DNA from 4 places in the Pseudomonas sp. YY-1 genome. Region 1 is predicted to be linked to each of the others. Evidence: riboswitches for the same ligand, from Rfam matches in the RefSeq annotation. Region 1 holds a riboswitch; each other region holds the start of a gene.
The links. Region 1 has a riboswitch for cobalamin ahead of CXP40_RS09555 (energy-coupling factor ABC transporter permease). Riboswitches for the same ligand answer to the same signal wherever they lie in the genome.
Positions count from the first base shown of each region.

Region 2: it holds a riboswitch for cobalamin, as region 1 does, so the genes downstream of both, CXP40_RS13190 (TonB-dependent siderophore receptor) here and CXP40_RS09555 (energy-coupling factor ABC transporter permease) in region 1, are expected to answer to the same signal.
Region 3: it holds a riboswitch for cobalamin, as region 1 does, so the genes downstream of both, cobO (cob(I)yrinic acid a,c-diamide adenosyltransferase) here and CXP40_RS09555 (energy-coupling factor ABC transporter permease) in region 1, are expected to answer to the same signal.
Region 4: it holds a riboswitch for cobalamin, as region 1 does, so the genes downstream of both, cobW (cobalamin biosynthesis protein CobW) here and CXP40_RS09555 (energy-coupling factor ABC transporter permease) in region 1, are expected to answer to the same signal.

Region 1 is NZ_PJLX01000005.1:203,680-207,885, forward strand. It holds gene CXP40_RS09545 (acyl-CoA dehydrogenase family protein) at 1-1,383, shown strand, start outside; gene CXP40_RS09550 (PaaI family thioesterase) at 1,396-1,827, shown strand; cobalamin riboswitch at 1,879-2,082, shown strand; gene CXP40_RS09555 (energy-coupling factor ABC transporter permease) at 2,134-2,814, shown strand; gene CXP40_RS09560 (hypothetical protein) at 2,824-3,552, opposite strand; gene amn (AMP nucleosidase) at 3,620-4,206, shown strand, end outside.
Region 2 is NZ_PJLX01000008.1:91,899-96,104, reverse strand. It holds gene CXP40_RS13190 (TonB-dependent siderophore receptor) at 1-1,625, opposite strand, end outside; cobalamin riboswitch at 1,959-2,153, opposite strand; gene CXP40_RS13185 (ferredoxin) at 2,272-2,964, opposite strand; gene CXP40_RS13180 (cobalt-precorrin-6A reductase) at 3,132-3,851, opposite strand; gene cbiE (precorrin-6y C5,15-methyltransferase (decarboxylating) subunit CbiE) at 3,848-4,206, opposite strand, start outside.
Region 3 is NZ_PJLX01000007.1:114,756-118,961, forward strand. It holds gene CXP40_RS12090 (C40 family peptidase) at 150-782, shown strand; gene CXP40_RS12095 (C40 family peptidase) at 910-1,434, shown strand; gene CXP40_RS12100 (hypothetical protein) at 1,445-1,765, shown strand; cobalamin riboswitch at 1,805-2,015, shown strand; gene cobO (cob(I)yrinic acid a,c-diamide adenosyltransferase) at 2,201-2,812, shown strand; gene CXP40_RS12110 (cobyrinate a,c-diamide synthase) at 2,812-4,104, shown strand; gene bluB (5,6-dimethylbenzimidazole synthase) at 4,101-4,206, shown strand, end outside.
Region 4 is NZ_PJLX01000008.1:32,055-36,260, reverse strand. It holds gene cobN (cobaltochelatase subunit CobN) at 1-1,018, opposite strand, end outside; gene cobW (cobalamin biosynthesis protein CobW) at 1,148-2,197, opposite strand; cobalamin riboswitch at 2,292-2,489, opposite strand; gene CXP40_RS12925 (cobalamin biosynthesis protein) at 2,576-2,995, shown strand; gene cobM (precorrin-4 C(11)-methyltransferase) at 3,004-3,759, shown strand; gene CXP40_RS12915 (AraC family transcriptional regulator) at 4,150-4,206, shown strand, end outside.

The sequences.
Region 1 (4,206 bases):
GCCTACCACGAGCTGATGCGTACGGCGGTCGAGCACGGCCTGCCGTCGCTGCCCTGGACCGACCCGCGCGCCGGCGCGCACGTCGCACGCGCCGGTCTGACCTATATGCACAGCCAGGCCGAGGCCGCCAGTGGCTGCCCGCTGACCATGACCTTTGCCGCGGTGCCCGCCATCCGCCTGCAAGCCAACGTGGCCGAGCAGTGGCTGCCGAAGATCCTCGCCACCGAGTACGACCCGCGCAACCTGCCGATGGAGCAGAAGACCGGCGTCACCATCGGCATGGCCATGACCGAGAAACAGGGCGGCACCGACGTGCGCGCCAACACCACCCGCGCCTATCCCATCGGCCTTGGCGGGCCGGGGCAAGGCTACGAGCTGGTTGGCCACAAATGGTTCTGCTCGGCGCCGATGTGCGACGCCTTCCTTACCCTGGCCTACACCGACAAGGGCCTGTCGTGCTTCCTGCTGCCGCGTCACCGCCCGGACGGCACGCGCAACGCGTTCTACATCCAGCGCCTGAAGAACAAACTGGGCAATTGGGCCAACGCTTCCAGTGAGGTGGAGTACCGCGGCGCCTTCGCCTGGATGCTCGGCGAGGAAGGCCGCGGTGTGCCGACCATCATCGAGATGGTGGCCATGACCCGCTTCGATTGCATGGTCGGCTCCAGCAGCCTGATGCGCCAGGCGCTGACCCAGGCCGCGCACCACTGCGCGCATCGTCAGGTGGGCGGCAAGCTGCTCGCCGACCAGCCGTTGATGCAGAACGTGCTGGCTGACCTGGCGCTGGAGAGCGAAGCCGCGCTGGCGCTGTGCATGCGCATGGGGCGCGCGCTCGACCACCAGCATGACGCGCAGGAAGACAAATTCGCTCGTCTGGTCACAGCCGTGGGCAAGTACTGGATCTGCAAGCGCGCGCCGGAAATGATCTACGAGGCCAGCGAGTGCATGGGCGGCGCCGGTTACGTCGAGGAAACCATCCTGCCGCGCCTGTACCGCGAAGCGCCGGTCAACTCGATCTGGGAAGGCTCCGGCAACGTGCAATGCCTGGACGTGCTGCGCGCATTGTCCAAGGAGCCCGGCGTGCTCGATGCGCTGTTCGCCGAGCTGGGCGATGGCCATGGCGATGCTCGCCTGAAGGCACATATCCAGCGTCTGAAAGCCGATTTTGCCGATACCGCCGATATCCAGTACCGCGCGCGCCAGCTCACCGAAGACATGGCTGTGGCGCTGCAGGCCAAGCTGCTGCTGGAGGCGGGCAACGCCACCGTCTCCGATGCCTTTATCGCCAGCCGCCTGGATGGCCGTGGCCGCGTCTATGGCACCCTGCCACGCGGTGTCGACGTCGAGGCGCTGCTGGCGCGTAGCACGCCGCACCTGGCCTGACCGGAGGCCCGCATGCAAGCACATCCGCGTTATCGCGAGTTGGTCGAGCGAGGCTTCGCCGATGCCAACTTCATCAACGACCTGGGCATTCGAGCTACCGACTGCGGCCCAGGTTGGGTCGAGGCGGAGCTGGATATCCAGCCGCGCCACCTGCAGCAGAACGGTTTCATCCACGCTGGTGTACAGACCACTCTGGCCGATCATGCGGCCGGTGCTGCCGCCGCGACGCTGGTGGCCGAGGGGCAGACGGTGCTGACCCTGGAGTTCAAGGTCAACCTGCTACGCCCGGCGCGCAGTGAACGCCTGTTCTGCCGCGCCGAGGTGCTCAAGGCCGGGCGCCAGGCGACTGTGGTCGAGGCCGAGGTGTTCGGCGAGGAAAACGGCGAGAAACGCCTGTACAGCAAGGCTTCGGTGACCATGGCCGTGGTGACGCTGCCGGCCTGAGCAAGGCCCGAATGTGATTGCCCGGCACGCTGTTTTTTAGCCGGGCAGGCGAGTAATCTTGCCGCTGATGGTTCTGCGTGCACGTACGTGACGCGGATGAAAAGGGAACAGGGTGCGGCGAATCTCGCCAATGCCCTGGCTGCCCCCGCAACTGTAAGCGGCGAACGATGCCCTCATGCCACTGACTCCGGTCGGGAAGGCGGGCGGAGTGCCAAGCCGTGAGCCAGGAGACCTGCCATCGACAACGGGCGTTTCGCCCACCCTCTATCCGAATCGTCGCGCGGTGGGCGCGGCAAAGGAACTCGCATGCATATCGAACCCGGTGTCGTCGAAGGCGCCAAGATCCTGCTCAGCTACGCAACGGCCGTCACCGCTTTCGGCCTGACCGCCAAACTCGCCCTGGACAGCGTCCGCAGCAACGGTGGTGCCGCCGCCCTGGCGCTGCGCAGCCTGCTGACCACCGCGCTGGTGTTCTGCTTCTTCGAGGTGTTTCCGCATCATGCGGTGGGCGTTTCCGAGGTGCACCTGATCCTTGGTTCTACCTTGTTGTTGCTGTTCGGCGCTGGTGCCGCAGCCATCGGTCTGGCGGCTGGTTTGCTGCTGCAGGGGCTGCTGTTCGCTCAGTTCGACCTGCCGCAGTACGGCATGAACGTCACCACGCTGCTGATCCCGCTGTGGGGCATCAGCCTGCTGGCCAAGCGCATCGTTGCGCCCGGCACCGCGTACGTCGATCTTTCCTACAAGCAGGCGCTGGCGCTGTCGACTGCCTATCAGGGCGGCATCGTCGCCTGGGTTGCGTTCTGGGCCTTCTACGGTCACGGCTTCTCCAGCGAGAACCTGGCGGCCGTGGGCAGTTTCGGTCTGGCCTATATGAGCGTGATCCTGGTCGAACCGCTGATCGACCTGGGTGTGCTGGCCGGGGCCAAGGCGCTGTCGCGCTTCAGCCAGGGGCCGCTGTTCAACGTGCGCCTGCATCAGACTGCCTGACCCCGTCACTCAGCGGCGGCGCTGCCAGATCATCTTGCCGGTATTGCTCTCGGTGACCAGGTACTGGTCGCTGAAGCGGTAGTAGGCGGCAGGTTGATAATCGGTGGCGCCACTCAGGCGCACCATCAGCATGCCGTCCTGGCTGCGCCAGTGACCGCTGTACTGCATCTCGCCGGGGCTGTCGTAGCTCCAGTCGCTGCCGCCGCCGACCGAGCGACTCCACTGCGTGACGCTACCGTCGGCATTCAGTTGAAGGGTCATCAGGGTGTTGAACGAGGCGAAGTTGGCGCCGCCGCTGTTGATGATCTTCTCGTGCACCCAGGTGCCGACCAGCGCCGAATCCTGAGCGCCTGCGACGGAAGGCGTCGCCGCCGTTGTTGCGGCTTCGCGCTGGAACAATGCCTGGCGTTCCAGCGCCTCGCCGTTGCGGGGATTGCGCGCCGCAATGCTGGTGTTGAGCATGGCGTTGGCATAGGTGGCGTTCATGTTGGCCAGCAGCAGGCCGGTCTGTGGGTCGCTGATCTCGGCACGTAGCAGTTTGCCGTCGTAACGGCCTTTGACGATCAGGCGTAGATGCTGGTTCTCCACGTACTCGCCTTCCACCATGGTGTCGTTCTGGCGCAGGATCAGCTCGCTCGACTGGCCGTCGAGCGTGGCCCGGTAGTGGCCATCGAGTTCACCAGCTTGAGTGCTTGAGCACGAGGCCACGACCAACAGCACAACGATTGCACGACGCATGAAGATGACCTCTGGGCAATTGCTCCAAGCCTAGTCGTTGGCAGCGCGATGTGAGGTCTGTCGCGCTATGTTTTCGTCACCGTATGCAGGCAAGATAGGCGCGTACGTTCAGTCAGGAAGATGCACAGTGAAAGCCTGCTCAGATGATTTCATCATTGCCCATACCCCCGAAGAAGCAGTCGACCGCCTCGCCGCGTTGCACCAGGAGGCCACTGGCGCCCTGAGCCACGCTCTCAAGCGCTACCTCAAGGAGCGCATCCGCCCCGATGCCAGCGAGCACTGTCTGTTTCGCTACCCCGAATTGCGCCTGACCTACCTGTGCCAGGGCGAGGTGCCGACCACCGTGCGCGCCTATGCCAAGGTACAGGTGCCGGGCACCTACGCCATCACGGTGACCCAGCCGGCGGCCTTTCGCAAATACTTGCTGGAGCAGCTGCGCCCATTGATGAACGACTTCACCCTGCGTGTGGAAGTCGGCCGCAGCCAGCAGAACATTCCTTACCCATACGTGGTCGAGGGCGGCGATGAGCTGGCCGGCAGTGGCGTGACCGCCGCCGAGCTGGCGCGCGTATTTCCCAGCACCGACCTGTCCGCCGCCACCGACGGCACCGCCGATGGCCTCTACGACTGGGAGAACATCGATCCGCTGCCCCT
Region 2 (4,206 bases), on a different contig from region 1:
AGCTTCTTCTTGACGATGTGGTAGGCCGCCAGCGTCCATTCGCCACGCCCATCCCAGAAGGCCTGCTTGAGACCGAACTCGGTCTGCCTGGACTCGGTGAGGTCCATCTGCTGCTGGCCCGGATTGAGCGTGATGAGGTTGTTCACCCCGTCCTCGCTGGTGGAGTACTGGCCGTACAACGACAGGTGCGGGGTAACAGCGAAGACCAGACCGGCACGCCAGTTGCCGCCGCTCAGGCTGCGATCGGAGCGGGTGCCGGCACGCAGGTCGTCACGGTCGATATGGTTCTGGTCACGACGAATGCCGCTGACCAGTGACCAGCGCTCGCTGAGCTGCAGCTGGTTCTCGGCGAACAGGGCGAAGGTCCGGGTCTCGCTACGCGAATGCGGGCGATAGGCATCGAGGCTCTGGTAGTAGTCCGGCGCCGGGTTCCACGGGTCGATGAGCTCACCACCGCCGACATCGGTGTAGGGCGAGTTGTTGGCCAGGTTGAAACGGATGCGGTTGAACTCGCCACCGACCAGGGTGCGGCTGGCCAAGCCAAACAGCGAATGGTTAAAAGTGAAGGTCTGGCGGTCGCCGATCTGTTCCTGGTTGTGCTTGATCTCCAGATGTTCGCGGCGGTTGAGCTGACCCTGAGCGGCGTCCCAGGTGAAGTTCTCGGCGTTACGCCAGTAGCGGCGCGCTTTGAGGTAGTAAAGCTGGTTGCTGGCGCTGACCTGATCGGAAAGCGTCCAGTCGCTGGTCAGTCGCGTCCACTGCTCGTGGTAGGCGATCTCGGCGTTACGCACGTTGTAGTTTTTCTCGCGCAGGCTGTCGCGCAACTTGCCATCGACCAACGGGGTACCGAAATAGCTGCCAGGCTGCAACTTGCCCTGGTCGTGAGCCAGGGTGAAGGCCAGGTCATCGTTGACCTGCCAGCGCAACGCAGCGCTCAGGCCCAGGTTCTGCGAGTCGTCGCGGTCCACCCAGCCATGGCTGGCCTCACGGTTGAAGTTGAGGCGGTAACTCAGGGTGTCGCTCAGCGAACCGCCGCTATCCAGCGCCTGCTGATTGCGGTCGAACGAGCCGTAGCCGAAGCGCACGTGGTTTTTGATCTCGCCCTCGAAGGGCTTCTTCGCCAACACGTTGACCACCGCGCCCGTGGTGCCTTCGCCGTACAGCACCGAGGCCGGGCCACGCAGCACGTCGATACGCTCGACCATCCACGGATCGTGCGGGAACGATACGGTGCCCATGCCGGTGTACATGCGGATGCCATCGAACAACGTCATCACCGAGGCATGGCCGGTGAAACCGCGCGCCGACAGCGCGGTGCCACCGTTGCCGGGCGCACCGATATCGCTGATACCCGCTGTACGCGTCACCGCATCCTGCACCGTCAGGTTGTTGCGTTCGCGTACCTCTGCGCCGCTCAGGCTGGTGGTGCTGGCCGGGGTTTGCAGGGCCGACAGGTCGAGGCGCGAGCCAGCCGTGGTCGGCGTGTGCAGGCTGGTCTCGCCCTCCTGCGCGGCTTGCGCCTGGACGGTGACAGCGGGGAGATCGACAGCGGAGTCATCGGCCAGGGCGGTACCGCCAGCCAAGACCAGCAATGGCAGAGAGCAGAAGCGCAAGAGGTGTTGCACGTGAACAATTCCGGGGCGTTGAAGAGGCTCGTCGAGTCGCTTCGAGGCGTTGGAATCGGGGCTTGCAACGGCCAGTGACGACCGCGAATGACCCTGGCCTGAAGCGATAATCTTAGTGTTATAACATAACATTATCTTGTTTTGCAGGTAGCTGAAAACGAGCCCAGGCCCTTCTTTCAGGCATGACGAAAAGAGGTTCTTGTAGCGGAAATGGCGCGCCATATTGCTTCCATCGCAAAGAGAAAAGGCACGGCAATCCGATGGAAAATGCGCAACAGCAGACAGGGGCACGGGGCTCCCTACTGGAGTCAACGCCCGCCCACCGCGGGTTGCCAGACACAAACGACTCCAGGCCGGTCTCCGGGCTTGCGAGGGTCATGAACGCATCGCCTTCCCATGCGCGTGGCGCACAGTGGCGTATCGATGCGGTCGCTCGCTTACCGTTGCGGGGGCAGCGTCGGACTTGAACCGACTTCCCGTTTCACCTCACGCGCGGCGGCGTGAGACACCTGAAGCGGGGCGGATATGACCACCCGCCTCCACTGAAGTCAAGGCGCGGGACATTTTGTGGGAGGCGCTTTAGTGGCGATTGCTCTTCTGCAGGAGCGACTGACCGGCATTGCGCTTCAGCCGCGAAAGGGTGGCGTTAAGCCTGCTCGTCGATACGCAGCTCCGGCAACGCCCTACCCGCCACCAGGCGCTCATCGACCAGGCGGATCACCGCCGCCTCATCCTTGATGCCATACCACTCGCCCTGTGGATAAAGGCTCGCGGTCGGGCCCAGGTCACAGGGAAACTGGCACTGGCTGCGGGTGATATGCACACCGCCCTCGCACTCCAGCTTGCCGGCGGCCTTGAGCCGCTGGCGCAAGGTTTTCCACAGGCCCAGCGCGCCCTTGCGCGTGCAGCGCGGGCCGTTGCACAGCAGCAGGCGCTGCGCATGCGGGGGAATCTGCGACCAGGCGTGGTGCTCCGGCACGGGCGGTACGTCGCTACAGGGGAGATGCGCTTCGTGATGCGCCAACAGCGCACCCAGTCCATCGAGCCAAATGTCCTCCAGCGCCGTGCAAACCACGAACACCTCGGCTCCGTCGCCCCGCTCGGCGATACGTTCACGCAGCCAGTCGCGGTGCGCAGCATCGGCGCGCGGCTCCAGCTCGACCACCAGCAGCGGGCGTGGCGCCTCATCGATGGCCAGCCAGAAACCATCCTGCTCCGTGTCATGCAGGTGCGCTTCACCAAGCAGCGTTTCGATGCGCTGCCGCAGATGCTCGGCCGAGGCTCCACGACCCAGGCCGGGGCCGATGAACAGAACGCGGGCGTAGGGGGTTTGGCTCATGACGGTCTCCAAAACGGGCCGGCAGTCTAGCAGCGTGCGTAGGGTGGACGTCGCTTTTCACGTCCACCAAAGCGGTGGATCGATAAAGCGCGATGCAACCGCCGCGACGATCGCAAGCGTAGGGCGGGTGCAACCCGCCAGACCGGCGTTGGCGGGTTTCACCCGCCCTACAGGGACAGCGCCTCGTAGAGAGCGTCCAACTCCGCGAACTCCCGCGTTACCGCCGGCAACTGCGGCCGACGTAATAGCAACACCGGCAATCCAAGCTCACGGGCGACTTGCAACTTCGGTTCGGTGGACGCGCTGCCGCTGTTCTTGCTCACCAGCACGTCGCAACACAGGCGGGCGAACAGGGCGCGTTCCTCGTCCAGCGAGAACGGCCCGCGCGCACCGATAATCTCGGCGCGCGGCGGCGCCGGCTCGGCCTGCAGGCAGCGCACCGTCCAGTGCTGGTGTTCAGGGATTTCATGCAGATGCGCCAGCGGCTCACGCCCGGAGGTGAAGAACGGCCGTTCGAATGGCGCCAATGCGCGGATCAGCTCATCCCAACCGTCCACTTCGCGCCAGTCGTCATCCGCGCCGGCCTGCCAGCCAGGGCGACGCAATGCCCAGCACGGCACGTCTGCGATTTCTGCGGCGCGGGCCGCGTTGTGGCTGATCTGCACCGCATAGGGGTGGGTCAGGTCCAGCAGCAGTTCAATGCCTTCGTCGGCGATAAAGGCTGCCAGGCCCTCGGCACCGCCGAAGCCGCCGACGCGCACGCGGCAGGCCAGGTCGTCCGGCACCCGACCAAGACCGGCCAGGCTGTACACCGTCTCCGGACCCAGCCGACGCGCCAGACGCAGCGCTTCGGTAGTGCCGCCAAGCAGCAGGAGTCGCGCGCTCACGGCTTGCGCACAGTCAGCAGGGTGATCGGCAGCGCCGCACGCCAAGTGTCGAAGCCGCCCAACGGCTGCGCCTGGGCCACGGTCAGACGCAGCAGCTCACCGCCGTGCTGCTCACGGAAGGCGACCAGCGCCGCCTCACTCTGAATGGTCACGGCATTGGCCAGCAGACGCCCGCCCGGCTTGAGCGCGGCCCAGCAATCATCGAGCACGCCTGGCACGGTGACGCCGCCGCCGATGAAGATCGCATCCGGTGCCGGCAGTCCATCCAGTGCTTCGGGCGCATGTCCAGCGACCAGTTGCAGACCGGGCACGCCGAGGGCATCACGGTTGTGGCGGATATGATCCTGACGCCCTT
Region 3 (4,206 bases), on a different contig from region 1:
CGTTTCGCAAGCCCGACCAAGCAAGTGGTCGGGCGCTTTAGATGTCGCGGCGAAACTACTGGGTCACATTTATAACGATAGAATTTGCAAATGGGCTTGGTAGAGGGCATAGTCGCCAACTTGTAAATCCAACCGACACGGTCGTGCCCATGCTAAAACGCTTCGCACCCCTCGTGCCTCTCGCACTCACAGTCTTTCTCGCTGCCTGTGCCGGCCATGCGCCGCAGACGCAGCCGCAGCAACCGATCAGCGATGCAGCAGTCGAACCTGTGACTCGCCTGATGATCGAGCAGGATGAACCTGCCGATGATGAGATCAACGCGCTGATCGACGATCAACCCTATGAAATGCCGCAACTGGCCGACAGCCTGCTCGATCTCGGGCGTTCGCTGATCGGTACCCGTTATCGCTACGGCGGTAGCTCGGTACAGTCTGGTTTCGATTGCAGCGGTTTTGTCGGCTACCTGTTCCGCGAGGAAGTCGGCCTGGAACTGCCGCGTTCCACGCGTGAGCTGATCAACCTCGATGCGCCGAAGGTGGCGCGCGCCGATCTGGAACCGGGTGATCTGATCCTGTTCAATGATCGTGGTCGTGGTCGCGTCAGTCATGCCGGCATCTACCTGGGTGATGATCAGTTCATCCACTCCAGCAGCAGCCGCAGTGGTGGTGTGCGCATCGATAGCCTTGACGACAGCTACTGGAACCGCAGCTATCTGCAGGCCAAGCGCGTCCTTGCGCTGGCTCCGGTTGAAGATCAGGTCGCTGCCAAGCGTCATAACTGATGCATACGGCGTAACTGCAGAATCTGTTCAAGGGCTGTCTTGTCAGCCTTGAGCAGGTGCTGAGGGTTGCGCCGTTTGTCTGCAAGCGGCAGAGTAGAGCGCATTCAGGCTCAGGATCGCCTCGCTTATGCCCGTCACGACCCGTGTTGCCCTCATCGCTCTCGCTCTGCTGCTGAGTGCTTGCAGCAGTCGCGCTCCCTCTCCCCAGCCTATCTATAGTCCTCCAGTCTCTGCTTCGTCCTATCAGGGTGGTGCCGAAGATGTGCTGTTCCGCGCCCTCGGCCTGGTTGGTACGCCCTATCGTTATGGCGGTAATACCCCGGAAGGTGGTTTCGACTGCAGTGGCCTGATTGGCTATGTTTATCGCGATGCTGCCGGTATCAGCCTGCCGCGTTCGACGCGTGAGCTGAGTGCCATGCGCACCCCAGATGTCCGTCGCGATGCCCTGAAAAGTGGCGACCTGGTGTTCTTTGCCACCAATGGCGGACGCGCCGTCAGCCATGCCGGCATCTATGTCGGCGACGGCCGCTTCGTGCATGCTCCCTCTACCGGCGGTACGGTGCGCCTGGACAGCCTCACCAGCGGTTATTGGCAGGGCGTCTATCTCGATGCCAAGCGCGTCATCACGCCAGAGCTCGCGCGTAATCCCTGAATTACTGTCCATGGTCGATCCCATTCGCCTACCGCCTCAGCCCGAGGTGTGCGAGCTGTGCGCGCGACCCGTTGCGCTGACGCGTCATCATCTGATTCCCAAGGCCCTGCACGACAAGACCTACGTGCAGAAGCGTTTCGCTCGTCATGAGCGCATCAGGGCTACGCTCTGGGTCTGCCGCGCCTGCCACAACCAGATTCACCGGCTGTTCGGCGAAAAGGAGCTGGCGCTGACCTACAACAGCCGTGACGCGCTGCTGGGTGATGAGCGCCTGCGCACCTTCGTCGAATGGCTGGCCAGCAAGCCGCCGGGCTTCACCCCCAGGCATTGAGCGGTCTCGACGTTGACGCGCAGGGCTGCCAGCCTCTACCCTGCGCGCCTTGCTTCAGGTGCCCCGAGTTGCCGTGAATGGTAGCCATGGGGTGAAACAGGGAAGCCGGTCCGAATGCCGGCGCTGCCCCCGCAACGGTAGGTGAGTCAAACACCGCTCAAGGCCACTGTGCACCGCACGGGAAGGCGCGGTGCCGAACCTTCGGGCTCGCTCACAAGCCCGGAGACCGGCCTGTCGCATTTTCACGGCATCGCGGAGGGCGTTGTCCGGCCGACGCTCCGGTTTTTCCGGGATGTTGTGCTTCCTGTCTTCCGCTCGCCTGACCAGCCATTGGCACCAGGGTGAGGACGCGCGGACCATCGCGATCTGCTCCCCATCGTTGCTCGTACTGTTTACCGACAGTCGACGCGGGTGCCTGATGTACAGGAGCACAGCATGAGCGAGTCCACCGAGCGTGATGCCCGCCACAAGGCGCGCATGCAGCGCAAGAAAGCCCTGATCGACGAGAAGATCGCCCAGGCCCAGGACGAATACGGCCTGTTGCTGGTGCACAGCGGCAATGGCAAAGGCAAGAGCAGCAGCGCCTTCGGCATGGTCGCGCGTGCCCTCGGTCATGGCCTCAAGGTCGGCGTGGTGCAGTTCATCAAGGGCGCGGCCAGCACCGGTGAAGAATCCTTCTTCCGCCGCTTTCCCGAGGAAGTCAGCTACCACGTGATGGGTGAGGGCTTTACCTGGGAAACCCAGGATCGCCAGCGCGATATCGCCAAGGCGCAGGAGGCCTGGGCGGTGGCTCGCCGCCTGCTGAGCGACGAGTGCGTCGGCCTGGTGGTGCTGGACGAGCTGAACATCGCACTCAAGCATGGCTACCTCGAACTGGAGCCGGTGCTGGCCGATATCGAGGCTCGGCCGCTGCTGCAGCACGTGGTAGTGACCGGGCGTGGCGCCTTGCCGGGGATGATCGAGGCGGCTGATACGGTCACCGAGATGAGCCTGGTCAAGCATGCGTTCAAATCCGGGGTAAAGGCGCAGAAGGGCATCGAATTCTGATGGAAGCACGTCACTGTCCGGCGCTGTTGATTGCCGCCCCGGCTTCCGGCCAGGGTAAGACCACCGTCACCGCCGCGCTGGCGCGCCTGCATACGCGTCAAGGACGTCGGGTGCGGCTGTTCAAGTGCGGCCCGGACTTTCTCGACCCGATGATCCATGCTCGTGCCAGTGGCGCACCGGTGTATCAGCTCGACCTGGCCATGGTTGGCGAGGCGGAAAGCCGTCGCCTGCTGTGGCGGGCCGCTGGCGAGGCTGATCTGATCCTGATCGAAGGGGTGATGGGGTTGTTCGACGGTAAGCCGTCGGCGGCCGACCTGGCGCGTCATTTCGGCGTGCCGGTGCTTGGGGTTATCGACGGTGCGGCCATGGCGCAGACCTTCGGTGCGCTGGCCCACGGTCTGGCTACCTTCCAGCCGGATCTGCCCTTTGCCGGGGTGCTCGGCAACCGCGTCGCCAGCACGCGCCATGGCGATATCCTGCGCGATGCCCTGCCGCCCAGCATCCACTGGTTCGGCGCCTTGCCGCGCAGTGCCGCGGTGGAATTGCCCAGCCGCCATCTGGGGCTGGTGCAGGCGGGCGAGTTGGCCGATCTGGATGCGCGCCTGGACGCCGCCGCCGATGCCCTGGCCGCCAGCGCCAACGTCGACCTGCCGCCAGCGGTGAGCTTCGCCGCGCCGCAGTTCGATGAACCTGCGCCATTGCTGAATGGCGTGCGCATCGGCGTGGCGCGTGATGCCGCGTTCGCCTTCCTTTATCAGGCCAATCTCGACCTGCTGCAGGCGCTAGGCGCCGAATTGCGCTACTTCTCGCCACTGGTCGATAGCGCGTTGCCCGACGTCGACAGTCTGTACCTGCCTGGTGGTTACCCCGAGTTGTACCTCTCCGAGCTGGAGAGCAATCAGGCCATGGCTGACGCGATTCGCGCCCATCACCAGTCCGGCAAGCCGCTGCTGGCCGAATGTGGCGGCATGCTCTATCTGCTCGATGAGCTGCGCGACAAGCAAGGTGCCAGCGGGCGCATGCTCGGCCTGCTCAGCGGCAGCGCGGCCTTGCAGCCGCGGCTGACCGCGTTGGCCCTGCAGGAAGTGGCGCTGCCCGAAGGCGAGCTACGTGGCCACAGCTACCATCACTCGCGACTGGACAGCCCGCTGCAGCCCCTGGTGCTTGGCCGTTGCCCGAATGGCAAGCCGGTGGCTGAGTCGGTATATCGTTTGGGGCGACTAACGGCCAGCTATATCCATTTCTACCTGCCCTCCAACCCGGAGGCAGCCGCCGCGCTGTTGCGTCCGTGACCGACCATGCCTTCAGCGCGCAGGAGCGTGCCGCGGTATACCGCGTCATCGCCGAGCGTCGCGACATGCGCCATTTTGCCGGCGGCGAGGTGCCGCCCGAGG
Region 4 (4,206 bases), on a different contig from region 1:
CGCTGCGCCAGGCCAGGCCCTTGAAGCTGATGGCGGTGCCGATCAGTCGGCCATCCAGTTCGGGCAGTACCACGTGCATGGCCAGGTCGCGCGAGCCCAGGCCCTGGGCGCTGGCCTGCCACTGCGCCTGGTTGTCCAGCGAGCAGATGGCCTGCAGCACCGGGATATCGCGACGGAACACCCGCGCCTGCGGCGCCTCGGGGTTGGACAGGGCAAAGCCGGTGGTATTGATGATCAGCGCGGTGCTCGTCTCGCCCAGCCAGGCCTGCACCTGATCCAGGCAGGCCGCCTCCTTGAGGCTGGCCACGGCAATCGGCAGCGGGTTGAGGCCCTGCCGAACAAGGTGCGCGCAGAAGGTATCGACGAAGGCGGTGTTCGCCGATTGCACATGGTTGCGGTAGAACAGCAGCGCCACCACAGGCGCATCCGGTTGCCACTGCGCCTGCCAGTCAGCCAGCGCCGCCGGGCTGCGCTGCGGATGATAGAGGCCGACACGCGGCAGCGGTTGCGGCTCCTGCCAGCTGTCATCACGGCCCAGCCAGCGGCTGCCGATGCAGCGAAATAGCTGGCGAGCATTATCCAAGCCGCCCTGGCGCAGGTACTGCCAGAGGCGCTGGCTGTCTTCTTCACTGACGTTGCCGAGCGCATTCAGCTCCGGGTCGGGCTTGTCGTCACCGGGCACCATGATCACCGTAGCGCCGCGCGCGCCCAGTTCCACCAGGCGCTCGACGCCATAGCGCCAGTAACTCACCCCGCCATGCACGGAGATCAGGATGACCTTGGCATGCTGCAGCACCTGCTCGACGTAGAAATCGACCGAGGCGTTGTTGCTCAGTTGCGCCGGGCTGGCCAGGCGCAGGCTGGGGTAGTCGTCCGGCAGTTGCCGGGCGGCTTCAGCCAGCAACGACAGATGCGAATCCCCCGTGCACAGCAGCACCAGCTCGGCAGGCGTCTGGCCAAGGTCGGCGATGCTGTCGGCCGGCAGTTGGGCGCCGGGCTGGGTGCGCAGTAAGTGCATATTCGGCTCTGTGGGAGGGGGCTTTAGCCGCGATTGGTCTTAGCGCCGTAGGGTGGACTCAGTTATCCGGCGGACTGTTCGCTTCGCTCCTGAGTCCGCCCTACGATCAAGTACGCCCTACGCTCTGTATCAAGCCAGCGCCGCTTTCAGCTCGGCCTCGATAGCCGCGCGGTCGAGCTGCTGGCCGATCACCACCAGGCGGCTCAGGCGCGGCTCGTCGGCCTGCCAGGCGCGGTCGAAGTGGCGGTCGAAGCGCTGGCCAACGCCCTGCACCAGCAGGCGCATGGGTTTGCCAGGGATCGCCGCAAAGCCTTTAACCCGCAGAATGCCGTACTTGGCCACTGCGTCCTTCAGCGCGGCCAGCAGGCGCGCCTCCTCTGTTTCCGGTAGTTCCACGTGGAACGAGTCGAATTCTTCGTGATCGTGATCCTCGTCTTCATCGTCATGATGAGTACGGCGACTGTCGATATGCAGCTCGGTCTCGCTGTTCAGGCCCAGCAGCACATCCAACGGCAGTTCGCCGCCGTGCGCCTCGATCACCTTGACCGCCGGCGGTAGTTCTTCGGCCACCTCGGCACGTACGGCGGCCAGCGCCTCGACGTCGAGCAGGTCGGCCTTGTTGAGGATCACCAGGTCGGCGCTGGCCAGCTGGTCGGCGAACAGTTCGTGCAGCGGCGATTCGTGGTCGAGGTTGGGGTCGAGCTTGCGCTGTTCGTCCACTTGGTCGGGGAAGGCAGCGAAGGTGCCGGCGAGCACCGCCGGGCTGTCGACCACGGTGATCACCGCATCGACGGTGCAGGCGTTGCGGATTTCTGGCCAGTTGAAGGCCTGTACCAGCGGTTTGGGCAACGCCAGGCCGCTGGTCTCGATGAGGATATGGTCTAGGTCACCACGGCGCGCCACCAGCTCGCGCATCACCGGGAAGAACTCTTCCTGCACGGTGCAGCACAGGCAACCGTTGGCCAACTCGAAGACGCGGCCGTTGGCTTCCTCTTCGCTGCAACCAATGGAGCACTGCTTGAGGATCTCGCCATCGATGCCCAGCTCACCGAACTCGTTGACGATCACCGCGATACGGCGGCCGCCGGCATTGGCCAGCAGGTGACGCAGCAAAGTGGTTTTGCCGGCACCGAGAAAACCGGTGACGATGGTGACAGGCAGTTTGGCGAGGGTTTTCATGGAGGGCCCCGTGGCGTCGTTAAGTTCGGCGGACGGGTACGCGCAGGCGGGCACGCAAGGGCGTGCTGGCCGCGTCGGATCACCCCGTCCGAGCATGTGGCTGGTCTATCGAGGCAGGTCTCCTGGCTCACGGCTTGCGCTACGCGCATCCCTTCACCTTCCCGCTATAGAGCAGTGGTGCATTGAAGGGTTTAAGACCGTTTACAGTTGCGGGGGCAGCCAGGGCATCGACCCTGTTCCCTCTTAGCTCCCCGGCGGCTTGCCGGGAAGAACCTCGAAAGCGAGAAGGCTACGCAGGCCGCGGCGGCCGGTCAATCGCGGTTGACCGCTGGCAGGTGCCATGATGAGCTACGTCACCCTCCGACACGAATGCCGCTCATGACCGCCAGCCACCTCGATCCCCTTGCTGCCCCCTGGGTGGTTGCCGGCCTGGGCTGTCGACGTGGTTGTGCACAGGACGAACTACTCGACCTGCTGACTCACAGCCTGGCGCGATATGGGCTGACTGTGGATAACCTCGCGGGATTGGCCAGTATTGACCACAAGCACGGCGAAGCCGGTCTGCTAGGTCTGGCTGAAGGACTGGGTCTGGAGCTGGTTTTTTTCTCGCCCGAGCAACTAAGCACCTATCAAGCCATGACAGCCGGCAATGCATTCACCGAAGCCGTAACAGGCAGCCCCTCCGTAGCCGAGCCTTGCGCCCTCGCGCTGGCGGCGCGCATGGGAACTTCAGCCAGCCTGCTCGGCGAGAAAAACCGCAGCGCCAGCGCCACCTGTGCGCTGGCCACATTCGATTGAGAACCCGCATGACCGTCTACTTCATCGGCGCCGGCCCCGGCGATCCTGAACTGATCACCGTCAAGGGCCAACGCCTGATCCGTTCCTGCCCGGTCATTCTGTATGCCGGTTCGCTGGTGCCCGAGGCGGTGCTGCAGGGTCACAGTGCCGAGCAGGTGGTGAATACCGCCGAACTGAATCTTGGTGAAATCATCAACCTGCTGCATCAGGCCCATAAGCGCGGCCAGGATGTAGCCCGCGTGCATTCCGGCGACCCTTCACTGTATGGCGCCATTGGCGAACAGATTCGCGAGCTGCGCGCCTTGGGCATTCCCTTCGAGATCATTCCCGGCGTCACCGCCACAGCCGCCTGCGCGGCGCTGCTGGAAAGTGAACTGACCCTGCCCGGCATCGCCCAGACGCTGATCCTCACCCGCTACGGCACCACCTCGCCGATGCCCGAGGGTGAGCAGTTGCATGACCTGGCCAGACACCGCGCGACCATGGCCATCCATCTCGGCGTACGCCAGCTACCGGCGATCGTGGCCGAATTGCTGCCGCACTACGGCGCCGACTGCCCCATCGCGGTTATCCACAGAGCGAGCTGGCCGGACCAGGACTGGGTATTGGGTACCCTGGCCGACATCGAAGCCAAGGTCGCGACCAAGGATTTCCGCCGTACGGCGTTGATCCTCGTTGGTCACGTGCTCGATCCAGGCGCCTTCGCCGAGTCGGCGCTGTACGACGCCGCCCATCGGCATCTCTACCGCCCCGGTCGCGACTGACTTGGCGATAAACCGCACAAATGCACGAAAGCCGCGCAATCATTGATGGTCGGCGACTTATCAACAAGAAATTATGAAAGTTATCCAAGACTATTGTGGATAGCCATTTCTCGAGGGTTCAGTTTTTGTACAACTGGCTGAAAGGCCCGCAGTTACGGGGTTTCAGCCAGGTATCACGAGGATATCCACAGGATGATCCACGGCATTTGTTAACAACCCATTGTCGACTATCGGTAACCCACTCTGGACCCTGACCATTTGAGCGGGAGACCCTCACACCCAGCACAGATATATCCATTTACATTGATTGCCACCGAGCCACTGCTACGCCTGGGCACTGAGCCGGTAAAGTTCGAGGACGCAACCACATCGGCCATCGGGGAGAGAACAATGTCCGTAGAGCGTGATCTGCAGTCTCGCTTGGGGCCTTTGGTGGAGCGGCAGGCT